2 regions of the Solibacillus sp. FSL K6-4121 genome follow, and region 1 is predicted to be linked to the other one. Evidence: a T-box and tRNA genes for the amino acid it is inferred to sense, from the RefSeq annotation. Region 1 holds a T-box; the other holds one or more tRNA genes.
The links. The T-box of region 1 lies ahead of tyrS (tyrosine--tRNA ligase). A T-box ahead of a tRNA ligase gene usually reads a tRNA of that ligase, here a tRNA-Tyr.
Positions count from the first base shown of each region.

Region 1 (3,905 bases):
ATCATAATCACGTTTAAATTTAACATCCACTACCGGGCTACCTGCCCCGATTACACCATATTCCAGTGCCGGTGCATAAGCAAGTAATGGTTTCATCGTTGATCCATTTGATCGATAAGCTTGTGTAGCATGATTTAACTGTTCCAATTGGTGGTCACGTCCACCAACGAAACTTAAAATACGACCTGTTTTATTATCAATAACAATACTTCCTGTTTGCACAGGCACATCAACGTCGATTTCTTCACCTGTTTCGGGATCTTTTTCTTTTTTCTTATACGTTTGACCATATAATGTGAATTCTTCTGTTACATTTCGCATAGCATCGTACATATCTTTATTGATTGTCGAATAAATACGATATCCTCCAGAACGAATTGTACGGTCTGCTAAAATAGAGTATTTTTCGTTTAAGTTCTTTTCTTCTTTTAAACGATCTGGGTCAATTCCATCTTCTTCAGCAAGTATTTTTGCGAAAATTTCTTTTGCTCGCATTTCAAGCTCTGCTGTTAGCCAAGGATATTTGTCCTCTGGGCGTACTTCATAACCCTTCAAATCTTTTGTAATATCATAGCCTATTGCTTCGTTGTATTCTTTTTCCGAAATATAGCCTACTTCCTGCATACGATATAATACCGTTTTCATACGGTCGATACCCGGTTTCATTCCTTCAGCACTCTTTTGTTCACCCTTATTTGTAAATGGTGTGTATTTAAAAGGCGCTTGAGGTATTCCGGCAATATAGGCTGCTTGCGGTAAATTTAGCTTAGAAGCTGGAATACCAAAGATACCTTGGGCTGCGGTTTCAATTCCGGCAATATTACGACCGGAAGAATTACGACCATAAGGAATAATGTTAAGGTATGCTTCCAAAATTTCTTCTTTGCTCATAAATTTCTCGAGACGGAAAGCAAGTAGTATCTCTTTTGCTTTACGCTCATAAGAAACTTCATTTGTAAGTATTTGGTTTTTTATTAACTGCTGTGTTAAAGTAGAGCCACCAGTTTGTGTAGAGGAGTTCGATACATCCTGCAGTAACCCACGTAAAACTGCTTTTGGTACAATTCCTTCATGCTCGCGGAAATATTCATCTTCCGTAGCAAGCACCGCATTTATAACTATTGGAGATATATTAGCAAGCGATGTCTCACGTCGGTCTAAATCAGTTCGAATTTTTCCTATGTAAATATCGTTTGCAAAGTAAAGTTCACTTGTTTCTTCATAGCTGAATATTTGCTCGCGCATTTCTTCTTTTGATCGCAAAGGTTCATCCTTTGTTAATGATGCGAAGTAACCTGCACCTACACCCCCAACAAATAACAGCGTAGTAGCAACAAAAATTACTGCTAATAAGGTTAAATTCCAGAATACGCCACCGGTAATTCGTACGTAGCGCATCTGTTTTGAAGAAACAAGGGATTCGATTTTTTTATTAAATTTATCAAGCCATTCTTTCACAACATCGCCCTCCTAAAATCTTGTTTATTATAGCATATTTGATATATAAACGAATATATTTATTGACAACATCTATTTTCTAGGTAGAATAGAAAATATAAATTTCAGGCAAAGAAGAGTTTGCAGTAATAAATGTGTTCCCTGATTAGAGAGCTGGCGGTTGGTGAAAGCCAGAGAAAGCGCATTTATGAATTACGTACTTGGAGCTTGAACGGATCGTCACGTTATAGACGCTTAAAGTGGAAGAAAAGTTTTAATTTTCTTCAAGCTGGGTGGTACCGCGTTAAATGAGAAATTTGACGTCCCTGCATGCATTGGCGTGTAGGGGCGTTTTTTGTTTCCTTACATAGCGAATAACAACACATGTAAAAGGAGAGAAAAATAATGAATGAATTACTGCAAGATTTAGAATGGCGCGGTTTGTTATACCAACAAACGGACGCTGAAGGTATGGAAAAGCTTTTAAACGAGGAGAAGGTTTCATTATATGTAGGAGTCGATCCAACAGCAGATTCGATGCATATCGGTCATATCGTACCATTACTTACATTACGCCGTTTCCAAAAAGCCGGCCATACACCAATTTTATTAGTTGGAGGAGCTACAGGTACTGTCGGGGATCCGTCAGGACGTTCTGAAGAGCGCCAACTACAGACGATGGAACAAATCGACAAAAACGTTCAAGGTCTTAAAAAACAAATGGAGCGTTTATTCGACTTCTCATCAGATGCAGCAAACGGTGCTGTATTAGTTAATAATAATGATTGGGTTGGCCCAATGTCATTAATTGATTTTTTACGTGATTACGGGAAATTAATTAATGTAAACTACATTTTAAATAAAGACACAGTAGCTTCACGCTTAGATTCAGGTATTTCATTTACTGAATTTGCTTACACATTAATTCAAGGAATCGACTTCAATCATTTATACGATCACCATAATGTTCGTATTCAAGTAGGTGGCTCGGATCAGTGGGGCAATATTACGACGGGATTGGAAATGATTCGTAAAACACACGATGAAAATGCAAAAGCATTCGGTATTACGATTCCTCTTGTAACAAAAGCAGATGGTACAAAATTCGGTAAAACAGCAGGTGGCGCAGTATGGTTAGATGCTGAAAAAACATCACCATATGAGTTCTACCAGTTCTGGATCAACACTGCAGATGCAGACGTTGTCAAATACCTTAAAATCTTTACTTTCTTAACACGTGATGAAATTGAAGCATTAGCAGTAAGTGTGGAAGAAGAGCCGCATTTACGTAAAGCACAAAAAGCTTTAGCTGAAGAGATGACACGCCTTATCCACGGTGAAGCTGGTCTAGAAGCAGCGGAGCGTATTACAAAAGCGTTATTCTCAGGGGATTTAAAAGCACTATCAGTAGATGAAATGAAAGTAGCATTTGCTGGCGTTCCATCTGTAGAGGTAGCAAAAGAAGACAAAAACATTGTTGAGTTAATTGTAGAAGCCGGCATTTCATCGTCAAAACGCCAAGCACGTGAAGATGTAACAAACGGTGCGATCAGCGTAAACGGAGAAAAGGTTACAGAGTTGGAATATGTGATTGATGGAAAAGACCGATTAGAAGATGCATTCGCGATTATCCGTCGAGGAAAGAAAAAATATCACATGGTGAAATTTGTATAACTAAATGATTTTAACACGCCTTGGAAATAAAGTTTTCCAAGGCGTTTTTTAAAGGAATATTAGGAATTAGAAAGAACGTAATAATGAGAAGGGAGAGATGATATGGAGAAAAAATCTTATTGGGGACAAATTGGAATGGCCATTTTTGTATTGCTGGGAGCAAGCTTTTTCACGTTTGTTATTGTTTTCACGTTTCTACTGGCGGGCAACATTCATTACATACCGCTAATAATTGCAATAGCTTCAATTTTATATATAGGTTTTGTGCTTCAAATTTTTGATGTATTTTATCAAAAGAAGAAGCGTGTGAAAGTATTTTGGGGACTAGCTGGGATTATTATAGCTATTACATGTATTCAACCGATATATAAGTGGTTGGATAGCAGAGTGCCTACTGTTGATGCTGAGGTTAATATTTATCAGTATGAACCGTTTGTAGAAGGCAATCAACTAGTGGAGCTTGAACAAACTGCGTCATTAAAATTAGAAGAACCTTTACCGGTCATCGATGGTGCGACGGCATTGTATCCACTCTATGCCGCGATTGCTCAAGAAGTATATCCTGAAAAAAATTATAACCCATATAAGAGTGAGGTAATGGTTAACCAAACACATGAAGCCTATACAAATTTGATTTTAGGAAGGGCAGACCTAATCTTCGCAGCAGGACCTTCTGAAAATCAAATAAGGCGAGCAGAAGATAAGGGCTTTGAATTGGTATTAACGCCTATTGGAAAAGAGGCATTCGTCTTTTTCGTGAATAGTAAAAATAATATTGACGGTTTATCGTTGGA
Region 1 covers NZ_JBBOCS010000002.1:1,650,573-1,654,477, reverse strand. Annotated here, with positions in the region: gene MHH95_RS18015 (transglycosylase domain-containing protein) at 1-1,458, opposite strand, end outside; T-box leader at 1,561-1,768, shown strand; gene tyrS (tyrosine--tRNA ligase) at 1,840-3,111, shown strand; gene MHH95_RS18005 (PstS family phosphate ABC transporter substrate-binding protein) at 3,214-3,905, shown strand, end outside.

Region 2 (3,905 bases), on a different contig from region 1:
AGAAAAAAGTCTACCCGAACGAGTAGACTTTGCTTTTTATAATAGAACGTCATTTTTTTGAAGAAAGTTTCACTATTCGTCAGGAAAAAATTATTTTTATGTGGTTTTCAGTAAAACTGATATTTATTTATTGCTAAAGACCGCCATCAAATCATTAAAGCCATCTTTAATTTTATACCATAACCACTCGAACATTTCATCGATTTCCTCGACTTGTCCTGTAACTACTGCAGTGGAAGCCATATAGTTTCCATTTATTACTGTAACATTCCCATCTACTTCCCCTTCAATAATGATATCGCCGTTTTTCACAACGATGTCACCTTTAACAACTTCACCAGCGGGAACTGTTACCGTTTGCCCTTCAACAACTATATTTGGCTGTTTTGTCACAGAAAATTGATTGTCGTTCGGGAAACTACTTAGCACTGTAGCGCTCATAAACAAGCAAAACATTGCAGCAGCAACGAGCATCGGATGCTGACGGAACCAACGTTTTATGCCGACAGAACTTTTGCGTTTCGGTAAACGACTTATTACTTGTTCCTCAAAGCTTGGAGGGGCAGTAATATGCGCTGCACTCTTGATAAACGCAACCGTGTCACTTAATTCATGCATATGTTGTTGGCAATCCGGGCATGTCTGCAAATGTTGTTTCAATGATTGTTCATGCTCACGACTAATATCACCATCTAAATATTCGTGCATATAATCCACGAATTGTGATGCACACGTTTTCATGCGTATCTTCCTCCTACAAATTGTTTAACTGCTTTCTCAACGCTTCACGACCACGGTGAATACGGGTTTTTACTGTACCAAGCGGCATATCTAAAATTTCACTGATTTCCTGGAGCGATAATTCCTCAATATATTTTAAAACAATGACCGAACGATATTTGTCAGGAAGGCGACTGATTTCAAATTGAATTCTGTCCTGAAGCTCCATTTGTTCAATAGCTGCTTCAGGTGATTGCTCATCCGCAGCAATCTGTGAATACATATCCAATCCTTCTGTCCCAGCAACTTCGGCATCTAAATAGTAATCTGGCTTCTTTTTACGAATACGGTCGATACATAAATTCGTACCTATACGATAAAGCCATGTTGAAAATTTTCGATTTTGATCATACGAATGTAGATTAATATAGGCACGTATAAATGCCTCTTGTGCAATATCTTCTGCTTCTTGTTTATTTCCAAGCATTCGAAAACACACTTGGTACAGCTTGTGCTGGTAGAGGTTAACAATGTCGGCATATGCGTTTTGATCACCTTTAAGCACTTGCTTTATTCTTTTATTTACTAACGCATCCATTTGTCTTTCCTCTCCACCTTTTCAGCTGTTCTATATATACGGATTGTTTCTTAAAAGGTTTCATTTTCAAAAAAATTATTTTGTCTTTTCCGCAAAAATATGTGTTCCCATTATAACAAATTTCATTATGCTATACCCATTTTTTCACAATATTCATACTAAAGTTTCACCAAACAAAGAACCAATTAACGCAACTGCTACATCAGCCGTTTTATTACGTTCATCCAGTATAGGATTCACTTCCACAAACTCTGCAGACGTCAACAATCCTGATTCCTGAATCATCTCCATTGCTAGATGACTTTCCCTATAGGTAATTCCCCCGGCCACAGGTGTTCCAACTCCGGGTGTGTATAAAGGATCCAGTGCATCAAGGTCAAGAGATAAATGCATACCATCTATTTGATTTTGTTTAAAATAATTCACCGTTTCTTCCATTACATGTGTCATTCCAAGCCGGTCAATTTCATGCATCGTATAAATTTTAATGCCACGCGTTTTTATTAATTCACGTTCTCCCTCATCAATTGAGCGCCCGCCAATTATAATTATATTTTCCGCTTTAATTTTTGGTTCTCCATGTAATATAGAAGTCAATCGCTTATGCCCAAGCCCTATACTTGTAGCAAGAGGCATACCGTGAATATTCCCTGACGGTGTTGTCTCCGGCGTATTCAAATCGGCATGGGCATCAAACCATATTACCCCCAAGTTTTTATACTTCATAGAAAGTCCCGCTAACGTACCTATTGCTATACTATGGTCACCACCTAGTACTAGAGGTGTATGATCCTTTTTTACAACTTCATATACTTTCTCGGCAAGTGCTGTATTCACTTTAATTACTTCATCTAAATTTAGAAGCTTTTCGTCTTTCTGGTCAATTGCATTTCGTTCAATTACTTGAATATTGCCTTCATCTTCAACTTCAAATCCTAGGTTTACTAAACGTTGTTGCAAGCCTGCATATCGAATAGCACTTGGTCCCATATCCACCCCACGACGTTGTTGACCATAATCACACGGAACCCCTACAATTGAAATTTTTCTATTCATTTTCCCATCCCCTTACGAAATCTTAATATTTGGTCGGCTATTCTATGCTCAGCTAAACTCTCTATTGAAATTTCGATTTCCCAAACGGTTTTCCCTTTAATATGCAAAAAATCCTTTACTCATTAATATAAGTAAAGGATTGTAGTTTTTAAGTTTAAGTGCACTTCTAAATTTATAAAATAAAAGTGAGCCATGAAGGACTCGAACCTTCGACCCTCTGATTAAAAGTCAGATGCTCTACCAACTGAGCTAATGGCTCAGAAAAAAATAAAAAAATGGCTGGGGAACCTGGATTCGAACCAGGGCATGACGGAATCAAAATCCGTTGCCTTACCGCTTGGCTATACCCCAAACATTTTAAAGATGGTGGAGGGGGACGGATTCGAACCGCCGAACCCTAAGGAGCGGATTTACAGTCCGCCGCGTTTAGCCACTTCGCTACCCCTCCGACAAATGATGCAACACTGTTAAAAAATGAATGGTGGAGGATGACGGGCTCGAACCGCCGACCCCCTGCTTGTAAGGCAGGTGCTCTCCCAGCTGAGCTAATCCTCCATACATAACAAGTGTTACTAATTTATTTTTTTATGAAGCCTTAAATGGTGACCCGTACGGGATTCGAACCCGTGTTACCGCCGTGAAAGGGCGGTGTCTTAACCACTTGACCAACGGGCCGTTATGTAAATGATACGTTCTCTTTAAGACAAGATTTATAATATCATCATTTTCACTATCATGCAAGCCTTTTTAAAAACTTTTTTTAAAAAATGTTTTTATTTTTTTCCACAATACAAAAAGGCAAAAAAAAATGGCTCCGAAGGCAGGACTCGAACCTGCGACCTGCCGGTTAACAGCCGGATGCTCTACCAACTGAGCTACTTCGGAACGCTACTATATATGTACCTCATGTACAATGTTTCCCTTGTACATTTATTATTATAGCAACGTTTTTAATTTATACAAGCACTTTATTGAAATAATTTGTCTTTTATTTTTTTATTGCAGAAAGAGGAAAACTCCTCTTTCCTGGACTTTGTTTATTTTACGAATTTAACAATTTTCTCCACTAAACCATTCGCCAATGGTATCGTGGGATTTGAATAACTCGCTATATTTTGTTCACGATTTCCTTGTATGTCTTTTAAGACATGATTCATATGATCAAAATAATGAAGCTGTGCTTTGCTATTTGCCGATTTTAGACTTTCCGCATCTTCTTCTGTAATTTGGATATCCATTTTTCCTTGTATGATTAGTATAGGAACTTTCACATCCATTATTTCCTGCTGTGGGTTATATTTTAACCAAGAAATCATATACGGTTGAACAGAGGGTCTAAATAAGGACTGAAGTTCAGACGAAACTTTCCCGACTTTATTACCGGCTTTCAGCTGCTCCAATGCTTTTTCAGATTCCAACAACAAATTAGGTGGTAGACTCGCTGCTAGTTGTTCCATCAAAATCTCATCGACCGGTCTACCTGCCCCAGCAATGGAGATAAGTGAGTCTACATTGCCTTTTTGTGCAGCGA
Region 2 covers NZ_JBBOCS010000001.1:690,881-694,785, forward strand. Annotated here, with positions in the region: gene MHH95_RS03505 (zf-HC2 domain-containing protein) at 124-741, opposite strand; gene sigW (RNA polymerase sigma factor SigW) at 755-1,318, opposite strand; gene rocF (arginase) at 1,472-2,374, opposite strand; tRNA gene MHH95_RS03520 (tRNA-Lys) at 2,561-2,633, opposite strand; tRNA gene MHH95_RS03525 (tRNA-Gln) at 2,651-2,725, opposite strand; tRNA gene MHH95_RS03530 (tRNA-Tyr) at 2,739-2,822, opposite strand; tRNA gene MHH95_RS03535 (tRNA-Val) at 2,854-2,929, opposite strand; tRNA gene MHH95_RS03540 (tRNA-Glu) at 2,975-3,049, opposite strand; tRNA gene MHH95_RS03545 (tRNA-Asn) at 3,184-3,259, opposite strand; gene MHH95_RS03550 (alpha/beta hydrolase) at 3,412-3,905, opposite strand, start outside.
Region 2: it has a tRNA-Tyr gene. The T-box ahead of tyrS (tyrosine--tRNA ligase) is inferred to sense a tRNA for this amino acid. The anticodon was not compared.